Regions from separate parts of the Neobacillus sp. FW104-15D2 genome, predicted to be linked through region 4. Evidence: riboswitches for the same ligand, from Rfam matches in the RefSeq annotation. Region 4 holds a riboswitch; each other region holds the start of a gene.
What was found. A riboswitch is a leader RNA that binds a small molecule or an ion and turns the genes downstream of it on or off. The one in region 4 is predicted to bind S-adenosylmethionine.
Positions count from the first base shown of each region.

Region 1 (7,520 bases), on a different contig from region 4:
CTGCTTTGTATTCATATAATGCTTCTTCTGTTGAGTTTCTAGGCTCAAAATGTTCCATTTCACACACTCCTACTTTAAGTTTATCAAAATTAGTATGCAAAATTTTAGATAGTACTATTCCCTGAAAAGCGAAAAGCGCTCGTTCTGCGAAGCAGCTGATAAGAGGAGCCATCTTGAATATTGCCTTTCCAAAAGTACTGCCAGCACTTTGCAACGAGCTGAACATTTGCAGCTCCGATTATGCTATAGTGCAGAAAATTCCTCTGACTTATCGCAGGGAGGGCGGGATGGAAACTAGCTGCACCAAGTATCAACCTAAAGGTCATACTTGATGCAAAATACTCAAGGAAGCTTTACAGAGATGAAAACTCGCTGGGCGCTGGAACTAGACAATTTAAACTTTATAATTTCTTAATAAAAAAGCAGGCATGGGATGCCTGCTTTTCAACTTTATTATTCTGATACAGGAACAACTGCCCCTTTGTATTCTTTAAGGATGAAGTCCTGAATTTCTTTTGAGTGAAGAACGTTAACAAGTTCTTTAATTTCTTTTTTGTTTTCATCACCTTTGCGAACTGCAATGATATTCACATAAGGAGAGTTTTTGTCTTCAATAGCAATGGAATCTTTTAAAGGATTTAATCCTGCATCAATAGCGTAGTTAGAGTTGATAAGAACCGCGTCTCCCTCGCCGTTGTTGTAAATTTTAGGAAGAAGTGAAGCTTCATACTTTGTATCAAATTTAAGATCTTTAGGGTTTTCAACCACATCTTTAACAGTTGCAGTAGTTTTATCAATGCCTTCTTTAAGCTTAATTAATCCTTGTGCTTCAAGTAATGAAAGCAAACGGCCATGGTCAGCTACAGAGTTGCTCATGATTAAATGGGCACCTTTTGGCAGATCATCAAGCTTCTTATACTTTTTAGAATAAACACCGATTGGCTCGATATGAATTCCGCCTGCAGAAACAAAATCATAATTGTTTTCTTTGATTTGAGCTTTTAAATAAGGAATGTGCTGGAAGTAGTTCGCGTCAAGTTCTTTTGATTGTAATGCTTTGTTTGGAAGTACATAGTCCTGGAACTTTTTGATTTCTAAATCGATTCCTTTTTTAGCAAGGATTGGTTTAGCTTTTTCAAGAATTACTGCATGGGGCACGTTTGAAGCTCCAACTACTAATTTTTTATTGCCATCTTTACTGCCTTCTTTTTTATCCCCTGAAGTTCCGCATGCGGCAAGAACAAGTGCCAAGGATAATGCTAAAAGAACATTTAACCATTTTTTCATTTTTTCTGTCTCCTTTATCTTTTATCTATTTTTGAAGTGATGATGTCACCTAAAAACTGAATAATAAATACAATTATTAAGATAATGATTGTCGCAATCAGTGTAACATCATTTTGGTTACGCTGATATCCTTCTAGGAAAGCAAGATTCCCCAGGCCACCTGCACCAATAACGCCAGCCATTGCTGTGTATCCAACAAGGGCAATCGCCGTAACTGTGATACCGGATACGAGTGCAGGCATGGATTCCGGAAGTAATACTTTAAAAATAATAGTTGATGTTGATGCACCCATTGATTTAGCTGCTTCAATTACACCTTTATCGATTTCTCTTAAGCCGATCTCTACCATCCTTGCATAGAATGGTGCTGCACCTACGATCAAAGCCGGCAATGCAGCATTTTCCCCAATCATGCTTCCAACTAGAATCGTGGTAAATGGTATTAAAAGGACTATTAATATAATGAAAGGAATGGACCTGAAAATATTCACAAAAGCACTAATTATAGTGTTAACAGCCTTGTTCTCCCAAAGATTATCTTTCCCTGTCAGAAATAATAATAACCCGAGAAGCATTCCGAGAATAAATGTCGCTACTACTGAAATAGCTGTCATGTACAAAGTTTCTGTCGTTGCGGCCCACATGCCCGGCCAATCTATATCCTGAAAATACGGCTTATCCATTTCTGATCACCTCCACTCCCACCTGCTGTGTCCCGATGAATTCAATGGCTTTTGCTATTTCATCCTTTGACCCATCAAGATGAATAAAGAGTGTACCATATGACCCACTTTGTGTTTGTGAAATTTTGCCTTGAAGTATATTAACAGTAACATCAAAGTGGCGGATTAGACTTGTAATAACAGGCTTTTCAGCTGATTCCCCAACAAATGTTAATTGAACAATTTCACCTGAATGGTATTGTTCCAGTAAGTGTTCAACCGTTTCTTTAGTTTCCTCAGGTTCTGTGACCTGTTGAACAAAGCGTTTCGTAATAGGCTGCTGTGGGTTCTTAAACACTTCAAGAACTGAGCCCATTTCAACAATACGGCCGCTCTCCATTACTGCAACTCTATGGCAAATCTTACGAATAACATGCATTTCATGGGTAATAAGAACAATTGTTAACCCGAGTCTTTTATTAATATCCACAAGCAATTCAAGTATAGAATCAGTTGTTTGCGGGTCAAGTGCAGAGGTTGCTTCGTCACAAAGAAGAACCTTAGGGTTATTCGCAAGTGCTCTGGCAATACCAACCCTTTGTTTTTGGCCACCACTAAGCTGTGATGGATAGCTATCCTCACGGCCTTCAAGGCCTACAAGCTTTATGAGTTCATCAACCCTTTTAGCACGTTCCTGCCCTGCGACACCTGCAATTTCCAGCGGGAATGAAATATTTTCACGTACTGTTCTGGACCAAAGAAGGTTGAAGTGCTGAAAAATCATGCTAATTTCCTGTCGGGCTTTGCGCAGTTCGCTGCCTCTGATCTTTGAAACTATCCGGCCGGCAACAGTTACGGAACCTTCCGTTGGAAGCTCTAATCCGTTCAGCATGCGGATTAAAGTACTTTTTCCTGCACCGCTATATCCAATAACGCCAAAAATCTCACCTTCGTTTATTTCCACATTGACATTATCTACTGCGTTAACATTCCCCTGTTTAGAGGAATAAATCTTTCGTACGTTTTTTATCGAAATCAATTGATTCACCTACTTCTCTTCCATGTTTTATGACACTAAAAATAATAATTCATTAAGTATAGGATTCGGCTTAAGCAGCAGAAAAATGCAAAAATGCCTTTCTGCACAGGCAGAAAGGCATGATAAACAAGTCCTTTCTCCCATCTCCCAAAGCAAAGCTTTGTGTGAATTGGCACCATTTCAATAAAAACATTGACGGTTGCCGGGCTTCATAGGGCACATTCCCTCCACCTCTCTTGATAAGAGTAAATCGAATCTATTCAGTTAAGTATTAGGCTAAAAGAATTACGTTTGCTATCGTAACATGGAAAAGAAGGGGTGTCAACGAAAAAACGACAAAATTCTACCTTCCATTAATTTCATGCCTTTAGGATCTTACAGCCCGTGATATAAGACCAGTAGCTGCCTCAATAGCTGTCTCAAGGTCCTCAATTAAGTCGTCAGCATTTTCAATCCCTATTGATAATCGAATGAGATCCTCAGAAACTCCTGAAGCTTTTAATCCCTCTGCATCAAGCTGCTGATGGGTAGTACTGGCCGGATGGATGATCAAGCTCTTAGCATCTCCAACATTGGCAACATGAGCCCAAAGAGTAATTGAGTTAATGAGCTTAGCACCTGCCTCTCGACCTCCTTTTGTTCCAAAGACGACTACAGAACCTGCTCCCTTTGGCAAATATTTTTCAGCAAGCTCTTTATCAGGATGTTTGGAATGTCCTGGGTAGGATACCCACTCCACCGCAGGATGGTTTTCAAGGTAGGCAACTACCTTTTGTGTGTTTGCCACATGCTCTTTCATACGTACATGGAGTGTCTCCAGTCCAAGAGTAAACTGAAAGGCATTTTGCGGACTTAGTGCCGGTCCAAGGTCCCTTAAGAGCTGCACTCTCGCCTTCACAATATAGGCTGCTGCCCCAAGAGCTTCAGCATAAACAATGTCATGGTAGCTTGGATCAGGTTCAGTAAATCCAGGGAATTTTGGTGAGTTCCAGTCGAATTTCCCTCCATCAACAATAACCCCGCCCAGTGTAGTTCCATTCCCCAGCAGCCATTTAGTAGCTGAATGAACCACAATATCGGCTCCATATTCAATTGGTCTGCAAAGATAAGGAGTGGCAAAAGTATTATCTACAATAAGAGGAACTCCTGCTTCGTGGGCAATGCTCGCCACTTTTTCAATATCAAGAACGCGAAGACTAGGGTTGCCGATAGTTTCTGCAAAAACCGCCTTTGTTTTATTGGTTATAGCTTCCCGGAAATTCTCCGGATCCTCAGGATTTACAAACTTGACGTTAATGCCGTACTTTGGCAAAGTTGATGCAAATAAGTTATAAGTTCCGCCATATAAGGTAGAAGCTGAAACAATCTCATCTCCTGCTTGCGCAATATTTAAAATAGCCAGTGTAATAGCGGCCATTCCACTTGCAACCGCCAGTCCTCCTACTCCGCCTTCCAATAAGGCAATCCGTTCTTCAAAAACAGTTACAGTCGGATTATGAATGCGGGTATAAATATATCCAGGCACCTTTAAAGCAAATAAATCTGCTGCATGATCAGTACTTTTAAACTGGTAAGCATTATTTTGGTAAATTGGCACTGCGCGTGCCCCATTCACAGGATCTGGTGATAGTCCTCCGTGAACACTTAATGTTTCAAACCGATAAGCCTTTTTTTCATTACCCATCTTCCATTCTCCTCCCGTTGACATCACATAAAAAACAAAACCCCCGCTTCATAAGAAGAGAGGGCACTCTTCTTATCTTCCAAAGCATAAAAATGCTCTGCTGGATTTAGCACCGTGTTAAATAACCGGTTGCCGGGCATCGCAGGGCCAGTCCCTCCGCCGCTCTTGATAAGAGTATTTATGTAGTTGTCAGTATTTATTGAATAGTTAAATAAATATTATAATATTTAAAAAAACTCGTCAATCTTTATTTTTCCTTTTGGGATACTGCTAGGAAAAAGATAGATTCAAGCCTTAACATGCTTCTAAAGGAAGCATTAACTTTTAGTTTTCCTTTTTTTATTAAATCTCTAAAAGTTGCTTTGCCCGTAAATAGTTCCTGCAGGGATTCCTCACTTCCATATATTACAGTTCCTTCAGAAATATCAGTCTTAGGATTGTTTATCACTATCTTGTCTCCTAAGGACGTAAGCGAAAAACTTTTATTAATATTTTCTACTTGAAAATGGACGGGAGCGGAACTTCTATTCCAATATAAATCTGCTAAATATTTTTTCCCCTCAAGTTCCTCAATAAATTTTTGCAGCGCTTCGATCATTTTGGTCACCCCTGCAAAATTAATTCATCAGATGCTTTCCATTTTCCTTTAATATTTCTTCGACAGTTATTTTATTTTTGGATATAAAAAGACAATGCCGTACAGTCATTCGGCATTGTCAAACATTTCCCGAGAAATATGACATGATTTTCTCTACTTTACACTGCTTTGACGGAAACTGTCTTTTTTCCCGGATGGATCATTCCCCTAAAAACTAGTAAGAAATAGGTTGACCCAATAAGATAAAGAACTGCTGTTATGCAGAAGACATAAGCATATCCCCAGTATGACCCATATTCAGAAACCACTCCCATCGAAACAGGTCCCATCAGCGCCCAGCCAAGGTTAAAAACCATCTGATTGATCGAATTTCCAAGCCCCTTAACCGAATCATCGACCTTTTCCATCATCAGAGAGGATTGGATAGGATTCGCTGCATTCATTAGTGCCTGTCGAAATAGGAAGCCAAGAGCAGCAATCCATAAATGGTGAGCAAAAGCGGTTAGCAGGAGAAAAGGAAGAGACGAAAGCTGAAGAAATACAACCGCTCTTACCTCCCCTACTCTTTTTACAACCTGAGGGCCTATGATCATAGCAAGAGCAGTTGCCGCCTGGCCAAGAGAAATGATTAAGCCTATTGCAGATGTAGGAGCAGAAAAACGGTCGGCAAAATAAAGATTTAAATAAGGAATAACCAGACCCGCTCCAAAGCCAATTAATAATTGGGACACTGCAAAAAGAAAAATCATTTTTAGTCCATTGCTCTTCCAGTTTAGCTTTCTCACAGGTTCAACTGCTTTTCCCTCGGACTTCACTGGCAGCTTCTCCTGGAACTTAGACGCAGGAAAAGCCCCTACGAGAAAAATAAGAGCCCCGATTATTAAGGTTAAGCGGATGCTATTTACATCATTTAAAAATAAGGAGAAACCATCATTTAAAAAGCCTCCCAACAGGTTTCCAATTACGTTTGCACCCGTCATTAACGCGAAATGAAGGCTAAATAAATTAACCCTCTCTTCAGCCTTCGAATTTTCGGCCATCCAGGGAATCCCTGAAACTTGAGAGAAAGCCATAGTGAGGCCGCCCGCAAAAGCAAGGAAAACCAAAGAATCCTGAACAGCCATTACACTTCTTAACAATAGAATAAGGCCCGAAACCACAATACTGTAAAAAATAACTTTTCTTCTGCCAAACCTGTCACTAATTAAACCAGCAGGAACCAGAATAAGTGCTGTTGCAAGTGATGCCATCGAAATGATCTGTCCATTAACTGTTTCAGGCATACCCAGCTTTCTAATATAAAAATTATAAATAACCATAAAAACGCCCATGCCAATTTGAGTTAATATATTTGCCATAAAGCTGAGTTTAATGTTTCGATTATATCCACGGAATTGTGTTGTTAAGCTTTGATAGAAATGCATAAATCATCCGCCCCTTAGAATACTTCGCCTCCCTAAATATAACCCGGTTAGGAACAAAATGTAAATAAAGGAATTTCATTCTTCATAAAAATTTTAAAACCATAGAACAAAAAAGATGAAAGGATCATCACAGTGTAAAGGGGGCCTGTTGATTTCGTTCCTAAGCACTCGCTCTCCGCGATGCGGACAGTCCACCCTAATTTAAAAAGATAGCCAACTGGACATGGGGTGGGCCAGTATTACCTATGAGTTCTTGAATTAGAATGGTAAAATCCATTACAAAAAGAGGGTTCGGAATAAAGATTCCGAACCCTCTTTTGTCGTCACACGGAAACAGATTAAAGTATCAACTGTTATTAATAAATTAATTTTTTAATTTTCTCCACTAGGTATGGTACCGAATGAAAGGCATATATCCTTTCTAGTACCTCGCCATCCTTTATAAACAATAAGGAGGGTACACTTTCTATGGAGAGGCTACGGGCCAGGTCAGGGACATAATTTGCGTTTAACTTTCCGATTGACAAGACAGGCATCAACTCAGATATTACAAGCAGCATTTTCGAAGCTACCTGACAAGTTCCACATAAAGGAGTATAAAAATAAACAAGTCCTGTTGAGCCGTTTTCCATAAATGAAGTATATTGTTCTTTCGACCATTCATCCATGACGGCTTTAACCTTCCAAAAACTTGGTATGGACATCTATATTTGCCCCTAAAAGGACGGTTGCCAGATGATTCTGCGGTGCAGTAGCAACTTCCCGATACATCCTGTCAATGTATAAATGTTCTGCCTCGGGAATCTCCCTTTTAAATCTTTTTCGC
Region 1 is NZ_JBYTCJ010000003.1:168,835-176,354, forward strand. Features, by position in the region: gene AC3WR0_RS04245 (carboxymuconolactone decarboxylase family protein) at 1-58, opposite strand, end outside; gene metQ (methionine ABC transporter substrate-binding lipoprotein MetQ) at 454-1,287, opposite strand; gene AC3WR0_RS04255 (methionine ABC transporter permease) at 1,302-1,970, opposite strand; gene AC3WR0_RS04260 (methionine ABC transporter ATP-binding protein) at 1,963-2,988, opposite strand; SAM riboswitch class I at 3,126-3,234, opposite strand; gene AC3WR0_RS04265 (O-acetylhomoserine aminocarboxypropyltransferase/cysteine synthase family protein) at 3,356-4,672, opposite strand; SAM riboswitch class I at 4,742-4,847, opposite strand; gene AC3WR0_RS04270 (SCP2 sterol-binding domain-containing protein) at 4,920-5,270, opposite strand; gene AC3WR0_RS04275 (MFS transporter) at 5,429-6,694, opposite strand; gene AC3WR0_RS04280 (thioredoxin family protein) at 7,051-7,398, opposite strand; gene AC3WR0_RS04285 (ribonuclease M5) at 7,370-7,520, opposite strand, start outside.
Region 1: another riboswitch for S-adenosylmethionine. It lies ahead of AC3WR0_RS04260 (methionine ABC transporter ATP-binding protein); the one in region 4 lies ahead of metK (methionine adenosyltransferase).

Region 2 (7,520 bases), on a different contig from region 4:
CTTTTGGATGGAGTTGGTTTTCTCCATCCATCAGCTGTTTAATTGCCCGGACTAGTTCATCCGGTTCAATATCCTTAAGCTGGTAGCCTGAAGCTCCTGCTTCGATGGCTGGAATAACATGATCTTGATCAGAAAAGCTTGTCAGCATCATAATCTTAATTAAAGGGTTATGAGCTTTGATTTGCCGTGTCGCCTCTATACCATTCATAACTGGCATATCCAAATCCATTAATATGATATCTGGTGTCATTTGAGCAGCTAGCTCCACTGCTTCCTGCCCATTTTTGGCTTCACCAATTATTTCAATCCCCTGCTGAGTTTTAAGAAAAAAAACCAGGCCTCTTCTAACCACATGATGATCATCAGCAATTAAAATCCGAATTCCCATATAAAAATATCCCCTTTAAACCGGAATGACAATCTTGATTTCTGTTCCTTTATCCAGTTCACTCTTTAATATAAAACGCCCATTAAGTGCTTCTGCCCTGTTTTTCATATTTTTCAGTCCCAACGATGGAAGTTCTTTTATTCCATCATATAAAAATCCACAGCCTTCGTCCCGGATTTCAAGAAATGCTTCTTTTTCTTTTATCGTAAATTTCAGCCTTGCCTCATTCTGCCCGGAATGCTTTTTACAGTTAGCTAATGCCTCTTGGCCAATTCTCCAGAGCACTTCCTCTACCTGGCCTGGAAGAGAGATAACGCCTTTTACTTTGATGTCCATTTTGAGCCCAAGCATTTCTCCGTAGCTTTTTAGTGCACTGACCAATCCGCATTCCAATCCTCTTGGACGCAATTGCCAAATTAATGCCCTCATTTCATTAAGAGCTTCCTGTGCAAGATCCTGGATGTAAGCAAAGGTTTCTTTTACTTCTTGATCTTCAGACCTTTCTATTCCTCCTCTTGCTGTCAGAGTAAGTGAAAATAGCAGCTGATTAACTGAATCATGAAGATCCCTTGCGAGCCTGTTTCTTTCCGCGGTCAGGGCGAGCTCCTGTTCTTTCTGTGTTAAGTTTATTCGTTTAATGGCCGTTCCTATTTGAAAGGCAACGGATTCAAGCATGGTTAGCTCGTCTATCTCAAAATGTCTTTTTTGCGGGGAACCAACATTAAGGATTCCGAATTTTTCATCCCCCGCTTTTAAAGGGACAGTTGCGTGATGTGTTAGTCCGTTTGTCTCTCCCCAGTTTAAATCAATCGCATCTTCGAGTCGTTTGCATTCAATTATATTGGTAGCCTTATCCAATCTTCCATTGAGATACCGATTAATACACCAGCATTCACCTGAACACATCGGCTCGCACCTATTAAATGATAAGGCATTAGGCAAGTTTTCATTTGCCGCCATTTCATAATGCCCGTCACTGTTAATTAAAAATATCCAGCCTGTCTTTAATCCAGTTACATTTAACAGTTTTTTTAAAACCTGCGTAAGTACCTGCTTTAGGTCTGTGCCATTATTTAATAGCTCGGCTATCTCTTTTAATATCTTTAATTCCGAATACCGATTGTCCTCCCCCACTTCATTTTCCTCCCCGTTTCTTCACTCTTTTTCATCATTATACCTTTTTCAGGAAGCAGAATCTTTAGAATAAAGACTGAGAATGACTCCGTCAAAGGTCGGAAATTTGTAAAAACAATTGACACATTCCTTAAATTGTAGTAAATTTTATAAATAATTTAAATATTTGTTTCTTATCAAGAGAGGTTGAGGGAACGGCCCTATGACACCTCAGCAACCATCAATGGCTTTGCCATTGAAAAGGTGCTAATTCCAGCAAGTTAGGATTGTAACTTGGGAGATAAGAAGAATGGCTGCTTAATCTGCACTTAAAAGTCTTCTTCTTATAGAAGGCTTTTTTATTTTTCTTCTCCTCCCCTCAATGAAATCCCGCTTTCATGCAATATAGCTTTCCAACATTAAAGGAGTGAAAAAAATGTATAAAATTGAAACAAAACTTGCACAAATCGGTAATAGAAGTGAATCTTCCACAGGAACTGTTAACCCTCCTGTCTATTTTTCGACAGCCTACCGCCATGATGGAATTGGGCAATCCTCCGGGTTTGATTATGTCCGCACCGGAAATCCAACAAGACAGCTGCTAGAAAAAACAATTGCAGACCTTGAGTGCGGAGATCAGGGATTTGCCTGCAGTTCTGGGATGGCAGCTATTTTTACAGTTTTATCACTATTCCAGTCTGGTGATGAATGGCTTGTAAGTGAAGATCTATATGGCGGTACATATCGTCTGCTTGAACAGGGCTATAAAAAATGGGGATTAAAATCCCAGTATGTAAATACCTGTTGTCCTGAGGAGATTGAGAAAAAGATTACCCCGCAAACAAAAGCAATCTTTCTTGAAACTCCAACTAATCCTCTCATGCAGCAATCAGACATTTCTGCTGTTTCAAAAATTGCTAAGGAGCACGGCATCCTGCTAATTGTTGATAATACTTTTTATACTCCAATTTTACAGCAGCCGATAAATCTTGGTGCTGATATTGTTATACATAGTGCAACCAAATACCTTGGCGGACACAATGATGTGCTTGCCGGTTTGATTGTAGGTAAGGGCCAGGAACTATGTGAAGCTCTGGCTCTCTACCATAATGGAGCAGGAGCGGTACTAAGTCCATTTGACTCCTGGCTGTTAATGAGGGGAATGAAAACCCTGTCGCTGAGAATGAAACAACATGAGAAAAATGCTAAGGAAGTAGTTGAATTTCTAAGCAATCATGATGGTATTACAGATGTGCTTTATCCCGGGAGAGGAGGCATGGTTTCCTTTAGGGTAAAGGACGAGTCATGGGTTAATCCTTTCCTTCAAGGGCTTTCCCTCATTACCTTTGCTGAAAGTCTGGGAGGAACTGAAAGTTTAATAACCTATCCGGCAACACAGACACATGCTGACATACCAGAGGAAATTAGAATACAGTCGGGTGTTTGCAATAGGCTATTGCGTTTTTCTGTTGGTATTGAAGACCATGAAGATTTAATTAATGATCTTGAGCAGGCATTTGCCAGAGTGGAAAAGGAAGTGGCCGTGCGATGACAGGTGAAAATTATTCATTTGAAACAAAGCTTCTTCATAACCGGCAAAAAATAGATTCATCAACAGGTGCGGTCAGCACTCCGATTCATCATGCTTCAACCTTCCACCAATTTGAAATTGACCGTTTTGGAAAATATGATTACAGCCGGAGCGGCAACCCGACACGCGAAGCGCTCGAGGAAATTATTGCTGAGCTTGAAGGCGGTACAAAAGGCTTTGCCTTCGCATCTGGAATGGCGGCGATCTCTACTGCTTTTCTACTATTGTCATCCGATGACCATATTGTCATTACCGAAGATGTATACGGCGGAACTTTCAGAATGGTAACAGAAGTACTTTCAAGGTTCGGCATTGATCACACCTTTGTTGATATGACAGATTTAGAGCAAGTGAAAGCTGCCATCAAACCAAATACTAAAGCCTTTTATGTCGAAACCCCCTCCAACCCTTTGCTAAAGGTAACGGATATAAGGGCTATCAGTGAGCTGGCAAAGAAACAGGGCGCCCTTACTTTTGTAGATAACACCTTTTTAACCCCTGCCCTGCAAAGGCCGCTGGAGCTTGGTGCAGATATTGTCCTGCATAGCGCTACAAAGTTCCTGTCTGGGCACAGTGATGTAGTTGCTGGTCTGGCAGTTGTGAAGGATGAGGAATTGGCAAAGAAACTAGGATTTCTTCAAAATGCTTTTGGGGCCATTCTCGGTGTGCAGGATGCGTGGCTGGTAATGCGAGGTATTAAAACCTTGCAGGTACGTCTGGAACAGTCCCAGAAATCGGCTTTAAAAATAGCTGAGTTTTTGAATAATCATCCTGCCATCAAAAATGTATATTATCCAGCACTTTCTTCACATCCACAAAATGAATTACAAAAATCTCAGGCTCAAGGCCCTGGAGCAGTGTTATCTTTTGAACTTTCTAATGAAGAAGCTCTCCGGAACTTTGTAACGGCTGTCAAACTCCCTGTATTTGCAGTTAGTCTTGGAGCCGTTGAGTCGATTTTATCCTACCCAGCAAAAATGTCCCATGCGGCAATGCCACAGGCTGAAAGAGAAAAGCGCGGCATTACTAACAGCCTGCTTCGCTTATCAGTCGGATTGGAGCATCCGGATGATCTCATAAAGGACTTTACTCAAGCACTGGAGAATGTGAATAAGAAAGAATTAATCCTTCAACAAGGAGAACTATCATGAGCTTTTTAGAAAAGCTGGAAAAACAAATATTAATCGGTGATGGCGCTATGGGTACTCTTTTATACTCATTCGGCACTGATTGTTGTTTTGAAGAACTGAATCTGTCTCATCCCGGGCAGATTCAAAGTATTCATAAGGCCTATATTGACGCTGGAGCTGATTTGATTCAGACCAATACTTATGCGGCTAATTATCTTAAACTGTTAAGATACGGCCTGGAGGATTCCGTAAAGGAAATTAACAGTGCTGCTGTCAGAAATGCAAAAATAGCGGCAAAAAATAAGGCTTATGTGCTTGGCACCATCGGTGGAAATCGGGGAATTAAGCCTAATTCTGTCTCAATCGAAGAAATTAAGAGAAGCTTTCGCGAACAGCTTTACTGCCTTCTCCTAGAAGGTGTGGATGGACTTCTTTTGGAAACCTTTTATGATCTGGAAGAACTGGAAACAGTCCTCGCCATTGCCCGGAAGGAAACTAAACTTCCGATTGTTGCGCAGGTTTCTCTTCAGGAGCCTGGTATATTGCAAAATCAAATCCCGGTAAACGAGGCATTGAAACGGCTTGAGGGAATCGGTGCAGACATTGTGGGATTAAATTGCCGTCTCGGTCCTCACCATATGCTGCTGACTCTTGAGCAAATAGAACTTCCCTCGAAGGCATTTTTATCAGCATATCCTAACGCCAGTCTACCAACATATACAGACGGCAAATTCCATTACGAAGGAGATGCTGATTATTTTAGAAACTCAGCAATGGCTTTTAGGAATGAAGGTGTCCGTTTGCTTGGCGGCTGCTGTGGAACAACACCTGAGCATATTCGGGCTTTTGCTTCGGAATTAAAAAATATCGCTCCCGTTTCGGAGAAAAAAGTTAAACTTCAGCCAGAAAAAATTACGGTTGTACCTCTGCCAACACAACGGGATTACTCCCCTCTACAGGAAATTGTGAAAGAGCGCCCTTCCGTTATTGTTGAATTGGATCCGCCGCGTAAGCTGGATACAAGCAAATTTTTTGAAGGCGCAAGGGTATTAAAGCAGGCTGGAATAGATGCTATTACATTAGCAGACAATTCCCTTGCATCTGTTAGAATTTCAAATGAGTCCCTTGGCTATCTCGTAAAGCAGGAACTCGACATGCGCCCTCTCATCCATATCGCCTGCCGCGACAGGAATATTATTGGCCTTCAGTCTCACCTTATGGGACTGCATACTCTAGGTCTCCACGATGTTTTGGCCATTACTGGTGACCCTGCCAGAGTTGGGGACTTTCCAGGAGCATCTTCTGTATATGATGTTTCTTCCTTTGAATTGATCCAAATGATCAAGCAATTAAATGAAGGTTTGTCTTTTTCGGGCAAAGACTTGGGACAAAAAGCCGCATTCAGTATTGCCGCTGCTTTTAATCCTAATGTACGTTCACTTGAAAAAGCTGTAAAGCGGCTGGAGAAGAAAATCCATTATGGCGCAGACTATTTTATCTCTCAGCCCGTTTTTTCGGAGGAAAGGTTATTGGAAATCTATGAAAATACCAAACATCTTGATGCACCAATTTATATTGGATTAATGCCTTTATTGAGCAGTAAAAACACAGAATTTTTGCACAACGAAGTACCTGGTATTAAAATATCGGACCCTATCAGGGATCGAATGTCAAAGCTGGATGGCAATCCAGAACAATCCGCCCTCGAAGGAATTAGCATTGCTAAATCTCTTATTGATGCAGCCTTAGACTTATTTAATGGAATTTATTTAATCACACCGTTTTTAAGATATGAATTGACCGCTGAATTATCAAAGTATGCCCGCGAGCGTGCGAACAAAATTAGGGGGAACATCTATGCAGATACCACCGTTCACTGACCAGCTAAAAAAGAGAATTCTAATTATGGACGGCGCCATGGGAACCATGCTTCAGCAAGCCAATCTATCGGCTGCGGACTTTGGCGGAGAAGAGCTCGATGGATGTAACGAAAATTTGAATTTAACTGCACCCGAGGTAATCGCAAAAATCCATAAAGAATACCTTGAAGCAGGTGCAGATATTATCGAAACAAATACCTTCGGTGCTACCAGCCTTGTCCTTGATGAATATGGGCTTGGCTACAAAGCCTATGAAATTAATAAAGCTGGAGCCCAAATAGCAAAAAAGGAAGCTTTAAAATTATCAACCCAGGATAATCCCAGGTATGTTGCGGGTTCCATGGGACCCACTACCAAAACATTGAGCGTAACCGGCGGGACTACCTTTAGCAAACTATCAGAGGCGTATGAAGAACAGGCAATTGGCTTAATTGATGGAGGAGCAGATCTTCTTCTTTTGGAAACAAGCCAGGATATGCTAAATGTTAAGGCTGGTTTTATTGGTATTCAAAATGCATTTCAAAAAACGGGCAAAACTCTTCCGCTGATGATCTCAGGAACCATTGAACCAATGGGTACCACACTTGCCGGTCAATCAATAGAGGCTTTTTATATTTCCGTTCAGCATATGAATCCCGTTGCGGTTGGTTTAAATTGCGCGACCGGCCCTGAGTTCATGCAGGAACACATCCGTTCTCTTGCCAGCATTGCCTCAACTTCAGTCAGTTGTTACCCCAATGCCGGCCTGCCCGATGAAGAAGGCAACTATCATGAAACACCAGTAACCCTGGCTAAGAAGCTCGCTGACTTTGCTGCTAATGGCTGGCTGAATATTGTGGGAGGCTGCTGCGGCACCACACCTGAACATATTAAAGCCATTGCGAAGGCTATGAAGGACATCCATCCTCGAGAAGTAAGCACTGACTTAACACATATGGTTGCGGGAATCGAACCACTGATCTACGATGATCCAAGCATTCGCCCGATCATGGTCGGAGAACGCGCTAACGTAATTGGATCCCGTAAGTTTAAAAGATTAATTTCAGAAGGTAAATTTGAGGAAGCTTCCGAGATTGCAAGAGCCCAGGTAAAAGGCGGAGCTCATGTTATTGATATTTGCCTTGCAGATCCTGATAGAGAAGAAATTATCGACATGGAGAAATTTATTAAGGAGGTTGTCAAAAAAGTTAAGGCTCCTCTTGTTATAGATTCCACTGATGAAAAAGTTATTGAAAAGGCACTTGAATATTCCCAAGGCAAGGCAATCATCAACTCAATAAATCTTGAAGATGGTGAAGAACGATTTGAAGCAATTGTTCCTCTTATCCACCGATATGGTGCGGCGGTTGTAGTCGGTACCATTGATGAAGAAGGTATGGGTGTAACAGCAGAAAAGAAATTGGCTATTGCCCGCAGGT
Region 2 is NZ_JBYTCJ010000013.1:109,646-117,165, forward strand. Features, by position in the region: gene AC3WR0_RS12480 (response regulator) at 1-388, opposite strand, end outside; gene AC3WR0_RS12485 (GAF domain-containing sensor histidine kinase) at 404-1,522, opposite strand; SAM riboswitch class I at 1,693-1,809, shown strand; gene AC3WR0_RS12490 (methionine biosynthesis PLP-dependent protein) at 1,938-3,053, shown strand; gene metC (cystathionine beta-lyase) at 3,050-4,243, shown strand; gene AC3WR0_RS12500 (bifunctional homocysteine S-methyltransferase/methylenetetrahydrofolate reductase) at 4,240-6,102, shown strand; gene metH (methionine synthase) at 6,080-7,520, shown strand, end outside.
Region 2: another riboswitch for S-adenosylmethionine. It lies ahead of AC3WR0_RS12490 (methionine biosynthesis PLP-dependent protein); the one in region 4 lies ahead of metK (methionine adenosyltransferase).

Region 3 (7,520 bases), on a different contig from region 4:
AGCAACCTTGGTAAAACTGCATTATCCAATCTAAATGTTAAGTTTTATTACGATCAAGTAAACGAAAATAACTTAATCGGGCAAAGCCCAATAGCTCAAATTGCTGCTAAAGGGGTAGCAAAAGCGAGTGTTGTCTGGAATAATCCTGTTGCGGGTCAGCATCAACTGCTGGCGGTTGTCGATACTCCAACCGATGATAACCCTGAAGACAATACTTTCTCTAAAGACATAAATATTAAACAGGCTCTCGGTATCAAGGTTATGATTGATGCAGCCCATAAAAATGAGAATACATCAACTGATCCTGGAACCTATAAGAATAACTTTAATAGCTTTACATCACTGGTTCAGCGTGAAGGTTATACTGTTTTTGAAAATAAAAATCCTCTTACAACTGATAGTTTGAAAGATGTTAAAGTATTGGTTTTAACTCATCCTCAGATTGATTTGACTGAAGATGAAAATAAAGCCGTAGCCGAATTTGTTAAAAATGGCGGCTCATTATTCCTGACAGATAAGAGTAACTTTAACAATAACACTGATATTAACAATGACTTGCTGTTTGATATTGGCTCAAGCATTCGAATTAACAATGATGGAATCAACGATGATACGAAGGAAGGCAACTTCTGGTCAGATCCGCTAAAATCGAAATTTGCAGTGCGTCTTCATTTGCACCCTGTAGCCAATTATATTACGGACAGGGCAGATACAATTGAGTACTACAGTGGCTCGAGTTTGGAGAAGGCAGGTCACGAAGCACTTACAGATAGTGATACGGTCACTATTTTGGCAAGCGGTAATGAAACTACCTACCAGGGAAGCGTAAAGTCTGGATATACCCCATATGACACTGTTTCTGATGCAACTGGTGGTTCTGCTATTCCTGCTATTGCTTCAGAAACCATTGGCAAGGGCCGAATCGTTGTATCCGGTATGAACTTCATGAACGATAAGCAGCTTGATGAATCCTTTAGTCCAAAAGGAAACGATGAAGCAGCGTTAAACGCAGTAAACTGGCTTGCAGGACGTGGAACAGTTGTTTCAGACTTGAGTGAGGCTAGAATAGGAACAGACGGTCAGCCCGTGGTAGTAGAAGGAACAGTTACAACTGGTGCGGGAACGTTCTATGATGCCTTCTATCTTCAGGATGAAACAGGCGGTATTATGGCATTCCATGATGTTCCTGAAGGATCTTTAAAGCCAGGGGACAAAGTACGTGTTTATGGTCAGCTAAAAACTTTTGAAAACAACCGAGAACTTGAGTATACCGATTTTGCAAAAGATGTTATTAAGCTGGGGCATGTGGATCCTCTTCAGCCTCAGGAAGTGACAACAGGTGCAGCAAACAATGATGAAAATCAAGGTTTACTCGTAAAGGTAACAGGTAAGGTTGTATCAAAGTATGATGAGAATTCTTACGTAATCAATGATGGATCTGGAGATATTCTAGTCTTTACCGATGGATATATTGCCACTCAAACAGGATCTGTACCTGATTTGAAGGTTGGTCAAACCCTTCAGGCTGTAGGACTGACTGGTAAATATGCAAAAGGAAACCGGATTCGTGTTAGGGATACGAAAGAGTTAGTTCGAATTGTAGACGAAGCAGCGCCTGTTACTGAAATACAGGTTGATCCTGCCGAAGCTAATGGCAGCGATGGCTGGTACAATTCGGATGTTTCCTTCAGTCTATCAGCAACAGATAATCAATCAGGAGTTCAATCTACTCAATATCGCATAAATGGCGGTGATTGGACGGATTATACTTCACCTGTTGAATTAACCTCTGACGGTACTAACAATATTGAATACCGCAGTACAGATGTAGAAGAGAATGCAGAAGCTGTTAAGTCTTATGAAGTGAAAATTGATAAAACAGCCCCTGTTACTGTACAAAAGTTGAATCCTGAAGCACCAACTGGAAATAATGGCTGGTATAACTCAAATGTAACTTTCAGCCTCAATGCTTCGGATGAAACATCTGATATTCAAACTACATTGTATAGTATTAATGGACAAGGTTGGCAGGAGTACAAAAATCCAATTGAACTGAGAACAGATGGCGAATATACAATTGAGTATAAGAGCTATGATAATGCAGGTAATATCGAAAACAGCAACTCCTTTGTAGTTAAAATTGATAAAACTGCTCCTACCCTGAAAGTGTCTGTAGATAAGCCAGTTCTTCAGGTGCCTAACCACAAGTTGATTGATATTAAGGCATCGCTGGTTTCAGATGATAATCTTTCAGGTGTCGACTCTGTTGTCCTTGAATCTATTAAGGTCAATGAAGCTTCTGCAGATCCTTCTGATATTCAAGGTGCAGACTACGGCAAAAATGATGTGAACTTCAGCCTGCGTTCTGAGCGTAATGGTACAGGAAATGGTCGAGTTTATACGATCACTTATCTTGTTACTGACAAAGCTGGAAATACGTATAAAGCCTCAGCAACAGTTACTGTTCCAAGAGGTTTAGGCAATTAAGTAAAAAAAGGAAGTGCTCCCAGATTCAGGGGGGCACTTTTTTTGAGTTATAATACTTATGAGGGTAATTTCATTTTTTACTGGAATAAAGAAATATACTGCTTTTTCTATTACTGGGGAAGAGGACTGTGAATCTAGCACACTATTTTTTCAAGTACTTCCAAATAAGCCCACTATCAAAGCTAACCACCTACGCCCTAGCTAATTGCTAGCATTTTCCTATCCAAAAGTTACACCATTATTTTTCTATTTTCTCGATTCCATTTATTTGTTAAAGTTATAAAAATGATGAATAATATATATCTAATAAAAAGTTTAGGGGGAAGAAATGAAAATTCGTGTTTCTGCAGTTCAATACCATTTGCATACTATTAAATCCTTTGAAGATTTCGCTCGTCAAAGCGAGCATTATATAAAAACCGCGCAGGAATTTGGCGCTGAATTTGTTTTATTTCCTGAGCTCTTTACTACTCAGCTTTTATCAATTGGAAACGGGCATGGCGAAAGCCTAACAATAAATGACCTACCTTCCTATACAGAGCAATACCGTACCTTATTTTCCAACTTTGCTAAAGAGACAGGAATGCATATTATTGGAGGAACCCATGTGGTTGAGAGAGCAGGGAAGCTGTACAATACGGCTCATCTATTTTATCCGGATGGGAGGATTGCTGAACAGGCCAAACTTCATATTACTCCAACAGAAGTACATGAATGGAATATGGAAACTGGCGACTCTTTTCAGATTTTCGATACTGAAAAAGGAAAAATTGCGATCCTTACTTGCTATGATATTGAGTTTCCTGAAATTGTTCGCATGGCAAAAGCAAAAGGAGCAGATATTATCTTCTGTCCATCCTGTACTGATGACCGTCATGGCTTCCACCGTGTACGCTACACAAGCCATGCCCGTGCAGTAGAAAACCAGGTTTACGTTGTTGTAACAGGTACAGTAGGACAGCTTCCAACAGTTGACTTTATGCGTGCCAACTTCGGACAGGCTGCTATTATTACACCAAACGATATCCCCTTTCCACCAAAGGGAATCTTAGTGGAAGGTGAAATGAACGACGATATGATTGTAACGGCTGATTTAGATCTTGAACTTCTATATCAAGTCCGGGAACGGGGATCCGTTACAACATGGCGTGACCGCCGAACAGATTTATATACCGACTGGAAATAAAAATAACCCTGATGTCTGCTTGTGGAAAGAGAGTGCCTCGTGACAGGCAAAAGGCGGCCTGTACCTGCGTTGATTCTTCAAAAAAGCTTTCCTTTGTGGAGTGGAAATCAGCAGGAAAGTTTAAAAGAACTTTAATTTAAAAAATTTTAAAATTATTGACAATAATTTCTTACTGACTTAATATTCTTTTATAAGACTAACGAAACTTAATAGTACTCTTATCCAGAGAGGCGGAGGGACTAGGCCCTATGAAGCCCGGCAACCTTCAGGAATTATTCCTGAAAAGGTGCTAATTCCTGCAGGCATTCGCCTGACAGATAAGAGGAGGACAATACCCTCTTCTTACGCGAAGGGGGTTTTTTCATTTTCCCCTGCAATTTTTAAAAATGAAAATTTCAAAAAGGATGTGGGAAGATGAGCGTTTTAAAAATAGCCTTGCTTGGTTTTGGTACTGTGGGTGAAGGAGTTTACAGAAGCATTCAGTCACACGGAGAACGCCTTGAAAAAGTATTAGGAAAAAAAGTAGAAATTGTGGCTATTCTGGTTAGAAATAAACAAAAGCAAAGAAGAATTTCAGGAAATATCTTAGTTACGGATAATTTTGAAGAAATTATAAACCTCCCGCATATTGATTATATAATCGAGGCAATTGTCGGAAAAGAGCCCGCCTTTACTTACCTGAAGCGAGCGGTTGAAAAGGGAAGTAATATCATTACGGCAAATAAAGAAATGTTTGCTTATCATGGCGAGGAATTATCTCTTCTTGCAGCTGATAAGGGTGTTTCTTTAGGTTATGAGGCGACTGTCGGGGGTGGAATACCTATTATCCAGACTCTCCGTCAATTATTAAAAGTAAATAATATAAAACAAATAAAAGGTATTTTAAATGGTACATCCAATTTCATTCTTACTGAAATGCGCGAAAAAAGGGAGCCGTTTGCCAGCGTGTTAAAAACAGCGCAGGAAAAAGGCTATGCTGAAGCAGATCCCGGAAATGATGTAGAAGGAACAGATGCTTTTTATAAATTAATGGTATTAAGTAAGCTAGCTTTTGGAATCCAGCCAGAATGGAAGGATGTCCATGTGGAAGGAATAACCTCCATTACTCGTGAATGGATTGAGGAAGCTGACCGGCTTCATTTGAAATTTAAACATATTGCTTCTATTGAATGGAAGGATGGTAAAGTCATTGCATCAGTACAGCCTGTTTTAGTGGGAAAAAGCAGCCCGTTTTATGATGTAGAAGGTGTAGAAAATGCAGTAAACATAGAAGCGGACCTTGTTGGCAGCCTCACCTTAAGAGGTCCTGGTGCAGGGATGTTCCCTACGGCAAGCGCAGTAATTGAAGACCTGGCCCAATCACGACATCAAACCGATAGAGAAGCGGGAATTCCTATAAGAGACTCTTCGGCACAGGACAACCAAAAGGAAGCCAATTATTGGCTACTAGATGGGGTGAAAAAGAAGGTTGTAGATCCATCTATCGAATGGCTTAAGCAACACCCGAATAACAAATGGATTATTAAATCCAGCGTAAAAGGCTTAAATCAAATTTTGGATCAAAACCCGGGAACAGAAGCTTTTCCTGTATTAGCGGGAATCGTTGAAAAAGAATCAAGTGATTTATTTACAGCTTCTTTATAAAAAATAGCACGCGACTGCGTGCTATTTTTTTGTCATTTTTTTAGGATTTTTTAGGGCTTTCAAGTCGATTGACAGAGCTAGCTCTGTCAGCATTTTTTGATAGGAATAAACCGATTCACAAATAACATATTCTTCATCTCCGTGCCAATTCGCACCACTTGGACCAAACTCAATAGCAGGAATCCCGTGTTTTGCAAAAAACACCGTATCAGCTGTCCCGTGCTGTCCAAAATAAACGGCGGGAGTATTACTGAACTTTTCAACAATAGGGCCAAGCAGCTCAATAACAGGATGATTAGAAGGAGTATTTATTGGCTCAGCAAACATATTTACAAAAACCCTTCCTTCTGTGACACTTTCAATCTGGGCTAGGATTTCTTCTTTTGTTTGAGAAGGGAGGAAACGAATATCGAAACTCATCATACATTCTTCTGGCACCTTATTGTAGGCATCCCCAGCCTGAATCTTAGCCAAATTGATGGAAGGGCACTTGTAATAGGCGGTACTTTCTTGTGCGAAGGAAAGGTTTAGAATTTGTTCATATATGTGATATGCCTTTTCAATTGCATTGATTCCTTCCCAAGGCCGGCTTCCATGTGCTGATTTTCCTTTGACCTCTATATCCAGGCGTAATACTCCCTTAGCCTGGTGGGCAATCCCCAGCTGGGTAGGCTCAGAACATATGACAAAATCGCCTAGATAATCGTTTTCAGCCAGATATCCAGAGCAGTTCATACCGCCAATTTCCTCATCGGATACAATTTGAAGCTGAATTTTAAAGTTTAAATTCTTATCTTTTAATTCTCTCATTGCGCACATCATCGCCGCTACCCCAGCCTTCATATCAGCGGAGCCTCGACCAAAAAGTTTGCCATCCATTTCAACGGGTATAAATTGGTTAGGCTTACCGGTTACAACGTCTACATGTCCGTTGAAAATAAGAGTCTGATCTCCTTTTCCAATTTCAGAAACCAGCATTTTATAACCGTTGTTTTCGATTTTTTGAACAGGAAGCTGCTGGCCTTCGAGCCACACTCCACAAAAATCAACAGCTTTATTTGCACCTTCTTTTGTAGAGCTGTCGATGGATATTAGATCTTTTAATAAATCAATGACCATCGTTCTTAAAACCTCCAGTTTAATAGTTAGAACTATAGTTTTATACCCTATTATAGCGTGATTATCCTGCAAAATGGTGAAGATAAGCCTTTTTTTTATGTTATCCACAGTTTTATCCACACTATCCACCGTTGTTAATTCAGCACTCTACATATTTACCCACATTATCCACAGGTTTTCTTTTAGTTATCCACATTTTGTTATTAACATTCTCCGATTAAATTAAACGCTGATATAATTGGCTTTTTAATAGATATCCACAATATCAACATTATCCACAACTAAGCAAAAAGTACTATTTAATTAATGCCACTATTAGTACTGTGTTCACAGTCTTTTCAAATTTCCAATATTAATATGTTAACAAACTGTGAAAGCCCTTGTTTCTAGGGATCGATCGGCGTATATTGAAAATCAAGAAGGGTAGTAAAAAGGTTTCTTGGAGAAGGCCGGGGAAAAGATCGGTAATTTTCATGCAGAGGAATTTTGAAAAACCTTTTTACGAAAGTGGCTAAGTTTTCTGCCACATTACCTCTAGAACAATTAAGTCTTTGTAACGATTTAAACGGATTCTGAGCAGTAATTGCACAACCTCTCTTCAGAATTCGATTGAATAACTTTCTTTACCCCCTTATAAAATATTTAAAGAAGCAGGGATTCCTGCTTCTCTTTTTTTACTTATTGTTTGCGTACCCGCTGGTTAGCTGCATTTGCACGCGCTTGTGCTTCCATATCAGCCTGGTCTGCAAGTTCTCTTGAAAACTCTACATCTCTGCCGTCAGACTTCATGTCTTTAGGGACTTGAGGAAGCTTTGATTTACTTCTGGAATTGTTATTCATTATATAACCCCTTTCGAGTTTTATTTCTCAAAAGCAAAAGGTAAGGAAGCAATGTTCCGTACCTTATTTTTTGCCAATATCAAGCCAGGGATAAGTGGAAATTTCTGAGATAAGTAATATCCACAAAAGGTCAAATTTTAGTGTTTAGACCTTTTTTCTTCGAAGCCACCTGCACGGTCTGCCATTTTAAAGGCTCTTTGGTAAGTAACCTCCTGCATGCTGGTTAAGGTGAACTTGGATTTTT
Region 3 is NZ_JBYTCJ010000023.1:27,002-34,521, reverse strand. Features, by position in the region: gene AC3WR0_RS17550 (OmpL47-type beta-barrel domain-containing protein) at 1-2,487, shown strand, start outside; gene AC3WR0_RS17545 (carbon-nitrogen hydrolase family protein) at 2,816-3,673, shown strand; SAM riboswitch class I at 3,889-3,997, shown strand; gene AC3WR0_RS17540 (homoserine dehydrogenase) at 4,088-5,317, shown strand; gene AC3WR0_RS17535 (M20 family metallopeptidase) at 5,339-6,436, opposite strand; gene AC3WR0_RS17530 (YfhD family protein) at 7,115-7,276, opposite strand; gene AC3WR0_RS17525 (YfhE family protein) at 7,414-7,520, opposite strand, start outside.
Region 3: another riboswitch for S-adenosylmethionine. It lies ahead of AC3WR0_RS17540 (homoserine dehydrogenase); the one in region 4 lies ahead of metK (methionine adenosyltransferase).

Region 4 (7,520 bases):
TCACTGAAACCATTGTGTTCAAAACCAACAGAGAAGGTTTTGATAGATGGATGGAATTCTTTAGCGATTGAAGCAATGATAGATGAGTCAATACCTCCGGAAAGGAAAGAACCAACAGGAACATCGCTTCGCATATGCATTTTTACAGAATCGAATAAAACATCTTTGATTTCTTTTATAAAATCAGGCTCTGATTTTTGCACTGGGCTAAACTGAGCTTTCCAATAGCGTTTGATGTCCATTGGCGAGCCAATTTTCTTAGTAAAATAATGCCCCGGCTCCAATTTGTGAATGCCTGCAGACATTGTTTCAGGCTCTGGTACAAATTGATACGTTAAGTAATGCTGAAGAGAGTCATAATTCAAAACATCGTTTTCAAGAGCAAGCAAAATGCTCTTTTTCTCTGAAGCGAAAAATGAACGTTCGCCATCTTCAAAGTAAAAGAATGGTTTTATACCAAACGGATCTCTTGCGCCATATAAGCTTTGTTCTTGTTTATCCCAGATGACAAACGAGAACATCCCGCGTAGTTTTTCAACCGCTTTTTCTTTCAAATGGCTATACAGGGCAATAATAACTTCTGTATCAGAATTGGTGGCAAAGGTTAGTCCTTCCTTGAGAAGTTCTTCACGAAGTTCTACATAGTTGTAAACCTCACCATTAAAAATAATCCAATAGCGTTCGTTTTCATATGTTAGCGGCTGATGTCCGCTTTCGATGTCGATAATACTTAAACGCCTAAAGCCGAACTGGATATGTTCATCATAGTAAAATCCATCATCATCCGGTCCCCGGTGCGTAATTATATCATTCATATTTTTAAATTGCTGTTTCTGTTCGTCACGATAAACTTGGGCTTTGTCGTGTACACAACCAATGAAGCCACACATTATGTACGTCACCTACTCCATTTCTAAACTAATTCAATTTCTATGCTTCTAGAAATTGCACTATCTAATACTACCATTAATAAAAGAAAAATTGCACTCTGAACATAAAAGGAAAAATTTTCTTCACCGTGATAATACTTTTTCACATTATAAAGAAACATTAAATCCCTTTCTACTATATGTCAGTTTAGAAAAACTTGGCATTCGGGAAGTCTTTTTTGGGGAAACCCTATTTTTCTTAACGTACTCAAAACCGCACCTCTCAAAAGCAAAGCTTTTTACCTGGGCGACGCAAGCTGACGAAGCATTCTTGTCCATGCTTCAGAATTTATGAATATAAGTTCTGATGATTAGTTAAATAAAAACGGGAGTTACATTTTAATGTAACTCCCTGTTTTTTCAATAGCTTAAATTATCTTCCCTCAGATTGCTGTTTTAAAGCATCTGCCTTGTCAGTGCGCTCCCATGGAAGATCAACGTCGCTGCGTCCAAAATGCCCATAAGCAGCTGTCTGCTTATAGATTGGGCGGCGTAGGTCTAGCATGTTGATAATTCCTGCTGGACGAAGGTCAAAGTTTTTCTCAACCAGTTCAACTAATACCTCTTCACTTACAGTACCGGTTCCGAAGGTATCAACTGAGATGGAAACAGGTCTTGCAACACCAATAGCATATGCAAGCTGCACTTCTACCTTGTCAGCAAGACCAGCTGCTACGATGTTTTTCGCAACATAACGGGCTGCATAAGCTGCTGAACGGTCAACTTTTGTAGGATCCTTACCAGAAAATGCACCGCCTCCATGACGAGCATAACCACCGTAAGTATCAACGATAATCTTACGGCCTGTAAGACCTGCATCACCCTGTGGTCCGCCGATTACGAAACGGCCAGTTGGGTTAATAAAGTATTTTGTGTTTTCGTCAATCAGTTCACTCGGAACAACAGGATTAATAACATGTTCCTTTAGATTGCGCTGGATTTGTTCAAGCGCGATTTCAGGGTGGTGCTGCGTAGAAATAACGATTGTGTCAATTCTGACAGGCTTATCGTTTTCATCATACTCTACAGTCACCTGTGTTTTGCCATCAGGACGAAGGTAAGGAAGGATTTCTTCTTTACGCACTTCTGTCAGGCGTCGTGCCAATTTGTGTGCCAATGAAATTGGCAGCGGCATTAATTCTTTTGTTTCGTTACATGCAAAACCGAACATTAAGCCCTGGTCACCAGCGCCGATTGCTTCGATTTCTTCGTCGGACATTTTGCCTTCACGAGCTTCCAGCGCCTGGTCAACACCCATTGCGATGTCGGCAGACTGCTCATCAATGGAAGTTAACACTGCACATGTTTCGGAGTCAAAGCCGTATTTGGCACGATTATAACCTATGTTCTTAATGGTTTCGCGCACAATTTTAGGAATGTCTACATAAGTGGAAGTAGTAATTTCTCCTGCCACAAGCACAAGACCTGTAGTTACGGAAGTTTCCGCAGCTACCCTTGCGTTTGCATCCTTTGCTAAAATAGCATCTAAAATAGAATCAGAAATTTGGTCACAGATTTTATCTGGATGACCTTCAGTTACTGATTCAGAAGTGAACAAACGACGTTTTGCTGACAACTGAATTCCTCCTATAAATGGGATATATCGAGGTTTATTAAGGTTACAGGAATACTTCTTGAACCTCTGACAGTGATACGGTACTCATTCCCTTAGTAGTATGAAATAAACAAAGGATTTTTATGAGAATCTGTTTTGATAAAAGGCAAAATAAAAAACCTTCCTAGTTTGAGGAAAGGTTTAAAAGCAGAATGTTCCGCGCCTTTCACTCTTATCGTTCAAGGTCAAAGCCTTGCGTCAGATTAGCACCTTCGCTATGTAAAAAAGCCAAATGAAGGCTTTCATCTTGTATAGCAGGTTGCTGGGTTTCATAGGGCCTGTCCCTCCACCAGCTCGGGATAAGAGAGTATCCGTTCAATGAACAATCATAACGTTGATGTCGCAGAGTGTCAATATTTTTCTCTTGATTTTTCTAAGCCTAAAAATCAGATTGAACAGCTGCCATCCTTACACTTTTTCCCAAAGAATTTATAGCGATTTTTGGCCGTCCACCGATAAGCCGGGGCACCTACTTTATCCATAAAGGGGACGTAAAGAATGATACCAGGTAAAAAAGTAAGCGGAAAATGGATAAGTAATTTTCTGAATGCATAAAACCCCTTTAAAACCCTTCCTGATGGCAGCAGTAAATGCATTTCCTTTCTGAGGTCAGCACCTTTGAATTGTTTTTCTCCGCCTTGCTTTTCATATTCCTGCAGGGATGTCCATTGTACTTTATTGAGCCAGTCAAGCTTTTCGAACCATTTTTTAGTTTCCTGGCATAAGGAACATTTTGCATCATATAAAGGAATCATTTTCATAAAAAAGGCCCCTCCTTTTTTTGCAGTCCAACTTGTGAATATTTTAACAAACTTTTCGTTTATTTGGATATTTCTTTGCCGGGAAAGAATATAGTAAAATAATCATAATTCATATAAATTTGCTTAATGTTTTGATATTAGTATAGATTAATTGAGTAAATGTGTTATACTATTTGGGAGATATTTAAAAATTATAAAAATAGGACCAAGATGTATTTACCCTTTTAAAATTCATTTAGTCCATAAAACCGGTAAAGGAAGGTATTCATTGTATGAATTCTGTTCACATTCCCTATCAATTAGCTCAATTGCTGGCCGAAAATCATATTCAAATCCAGTTATCTGTACCACAACTTGTTGAAAAAGTATTAAACAGAAATGAAGGACTGCTGACTTCCACAGGCGCTGTCTGTGTTTCTACCGGTAAGTACACCGGACGTTCTCCGAAAGATAAATATATTGTAGAGGAAGCCTCAGTAAAAGATAAAATTGACTGGGAATCGAACCAGGCTATTTCGGAGGAAACCTTTTCTAAATTATATAATAAAGTTCTTACTTTTTTAAAAGAAAAGGATGAGGTATTCGTATTCAAAGGCTTTGCTGGTGCAGATAAGAAATCTCAGCTCCCTATTCAGGTTATAAATGAGTATGCTTGGCATAATCTGTTTGTTCATCAGTTATTTATCCGTCCAAATGAAGAGGATTTGCTTGAACACCACCCAGAGTTTACTGTTATTTCAGCCCCTAACTTCAAGGCTGACCCTGCCGTAGACGGCACGAGCTCTGAAACCTTCATTATTATTTCTTTTGAAAAGAAAACGGTTTTGATTGGCGGAACAGAATATGCGGGCGAAATGAAAAAGTCCATATTTTCGGTTATGAATTATCTTTTGCCAGAAAACAATATTCTTTCTATGCACTGTTCCTCCAACGTTGGCATTGAAGGTGATGTAGCCCTGTTCTTCGGGCTTTCGGGTACAGGAAAAACCACCCTTTCTGCAGATCCCAACCGCCGCCTGATCGGGGATGATGAGCATGGCTGGTCCCCTAACGGAGTGTTCAATATTGAAGGCGGATGCTATGCAAAATGTATCAATCTTACACGTGAAAAAGAGCCTCAAATTTTTGATGCCATCCGTTTTGGTGCTGTTCTTGAAAATGTAGTTGTAAACAGCGAATCCCGGGCAGCGGATTATGATGACGGAACTCATACAGAAAATACACGTGCAGCCTATCCTATTCAAGCAATTGATAACATTGTTGATCCAAGCATAGCAGGCCATCCTAATACTATAGTATTTTTAACGGCAGATGCATTTGGAGTGCTTCCTCCAATTGCAAAATTAACAAAGGAACAAGCGATGTACCATTTCCTGAGTGGCTATACTTCTAAGCTTGCTGGAACTGAGCGCGGAATTACTTCACCGCAGGCAACCTTTTCAACCTGCTTCGGTGCTCCATTCCTACCGCTGCCTGCAACCAAGTATGCTGAAATGCTGGGCGAGAAAATTCTGGAGCATAATTCTAATGTATTTTTGGTCAATACTGGCTGGACTGGCGGAGAATATGGAACTGGCAGCAGGATGAAGCTATCTTACACCAGAGCAATGGTTCAAGCCGCCCTTGAAGGTGAGCTTAATAATGTTGAAACAGTGAAGGATGATATCTTCGGTCTCCATGTTCCATTACATGTTGCAGGTGTGCCAGATGAGGTCCTGCAGCCTCAAAAAACATGGTCTGATAAGAACTCTTATGAATTAAAAGCAAAGGAATTGGCTGAAAAATTCCGTGAAAACTTTAAAAAGTTCTCCAACGTTGCGGAGGAAATCGCTGAAAAAGGCGGTCCGGCAATATAATCAAAACGAAAACACCCCATTCGGAAAAAAATCGGATGGGGTGTTTTTGTTTATGTCCCTTACTTCAATTAATGAAAAATGAGAAGATCGGACTGCTTTAAGGCGGAAATTCTCCATCTGCCGCTCCTTTTCAAACAGCAGGTCACCTTTATACATTCATTACAAGAGCTATACGATTCGTTGTTGACTTATCTTAGAGAGAATTGGAAGGGAGAATTAGCCATGTATCTGGATTATTAAAATAACTTTGAAAACGTTAAATTACTTTTAGCTTAAAACAAAGAAAAAAGCAGGAAAAATAGCTCCTGCTTAATTCGTTGAGTTTAATGATACCAATTGATAGGTAACAACTGTGGTATTTCCCTGCCATTCAACCCTTTGGATAATCCCCGTACCGCTTGTATCACTTTCAATCGTCTTTTTAACTTCAATCGGAATATTAATTGGGTAAAGCCTATAGCCTTCTTTTTCAAGAGAGAATAGGTTTTCTTCGAGTCTTTTCTCCCTTCCCTTTGTTACAATCATCGTATTCATTTCAAAAGGCATTCCCATTTATAATCGCTCCCCGCTTTATAATTACTCGTTTGCCGGTAAGTGTAGGTTAATTTTATTTTAGCATTTTTGTGCTTGCGATTTCATCCACAATGTAAGGTCACGAACAACTTTTCTATTCACAGCAGGCGGAAAGTAATGCGTAAACTCCTCAAAGTACCAGCTTTCAACCCTTTTTTCTAATTCCTTAAGCCTCTTTTCCAGCCTGTAAGAATGTTCGGCCGAAACATTCAAGTCTTTTGCACCGTGGATAATCAAAACCGGAGGTTCAAGCCTGTCCAGTTCATAAAGGGGTGTGCGGTTTTTATAACGTTCAGGATATTTTACTGGCGTCCCGCCGATGACCCTCTTCATCATTCTTCGTAAATCTTCCCTTTCAAAATAGGTGAGTTCCATATCACTGACCCCTCCCCAGGTTACAACGGAAGATGCCTCTGGAAACGCAATCCCTGTCATCAAGGCCATAACGCCTCCCCGGGAAAATCCAAAGATATGAATGCTTTCTATTCCTGGCCAATCTTTCAGCAATATGAAAGAAGAGAAGGCATCTTCCCTGTCATCACCTGCAAAGTCCTCGTTGCCTTCTCCGCCCTGGTTTCCTCGATAAAAGGGAGCAAAAACGGTAAATCCTTCAGAAGCGAATTGAGCAATACGGGATGGCCTTACCTTTCCTACACCTTTAATTCCTCCTCTTAGATAAAGAAAGCCCTCCCTGCTTCCCCCTTTTGGTTCAGCGAGCATTCCTTTTACCTTAAGGCCGTTGGAATAGTATGTAATAATCCTAAGATTAATTTGAGGGTTAGGAGAAGGAAAACGATAGCTTTCTATTATGGACCCATTCTTCTTATCCAAATAACCGCCTCCCTGGTGGTGTTTTTTATAAAACTTAATGTGCATAGGCATTCACACATTTTTATCTATTTCATACGATATTCTAGGCAAAAAATGGAGCCCAGATTTATCTGTATAAAGGAGGTACAAAGCATGAAGAAATGGCTAAAATTCAGTTTTTCCCTTTTAATGATTAGTATTCTTATTTTCACTTTGGCAGCATGCAGCGATAGTAAGAAAGAAGTAATGAAGCTTGAAAAGGTAAGAGTTGCAGAAGTTACTCGTTCCATATTTTATGCACCAGAGTACGTTGCTCTTGAGAAAGGTTTTTTCAAGAATGAGGGCCTTGATGTAAAGTTAACCACCACATGGGGCGGTGACAAAACGATGACCGCCTTGCTCTCCGGCGGGACTGATATAGCCCTGGTAGGTTCTGAGACCTCAATTTATGTATATGCCCAAGGTTCTAAGGATCCTGTGATTAACTTTGCACAGCTGACACAAACAGATGGCACCTTCCTAGTTTCCAGAAAGAAAGTTGACAATTTTTCCTGGGATCAATTAAAGGGAACCACTTTCCTTGGCCAGCGGAAAGGCGGCATGCCGCAAATGGTTGGTGAGTTTGTGCTAAAACAGCATGGTATTGATCCAAAAGCAGATCTAAACCTTATTCAAAATATCGACTTTGCGAATGTAGCAAATGCCTTTGCATCAGGTACAGGTGACTATGTTCAATTATTTGAACCAACTGCAAGTATTTTTGAAAAGGAAGGCAAAGGACATATTGTAGCCTCCTTCGGAACAGAATCCGGTCATGTTCCATATACCACTTTTATGGCCAAACAAAGCTATATGAAAAAAAATAAAGCAAATGTCGAAAAGTTTACTCGTGCAGTTTACAAAGCTCAGCAGTGGGTGAAATCACATAGTGCAGAAGAAATCGCCAAAGCCATCCAGCCTTATTTCACGGATACTG
Region 4 is NZ_JBYTCJ010000002.1:312,434-319,953, forward strand. Features, by position in the region: gene asnB (asparagine synthase (glutamine-hydrolyzing)) at 1-890, opposite strand, end outside; gene metK (methionine adenosyltransferase) at 1,303-2,505, opposite strand; SAM riboswitch class I at 2,714-2,850, opposite strand; gene AC3WR0_RS03230 (thiol-disulfide oxidoreductase DCC family protein) at 2,931-3,305, opposite strand; gene pckA (phosphoenolpyruvate carboxykinase (ATP)) at 3,578-5,161, shown strand; gene AC3WR0_RS03240 (DUF2584 domain-containing protein) at 5,471-5,713, opposite strand; gene AC3WR0_RS03245 (alpha/beta hydrolase family protein) at 5,774-6,565, opposite strand; gene AC3WR0_RS03250 (ABC transporter substrate-binding protein) at 6,698-7,520, shown strand, end outside.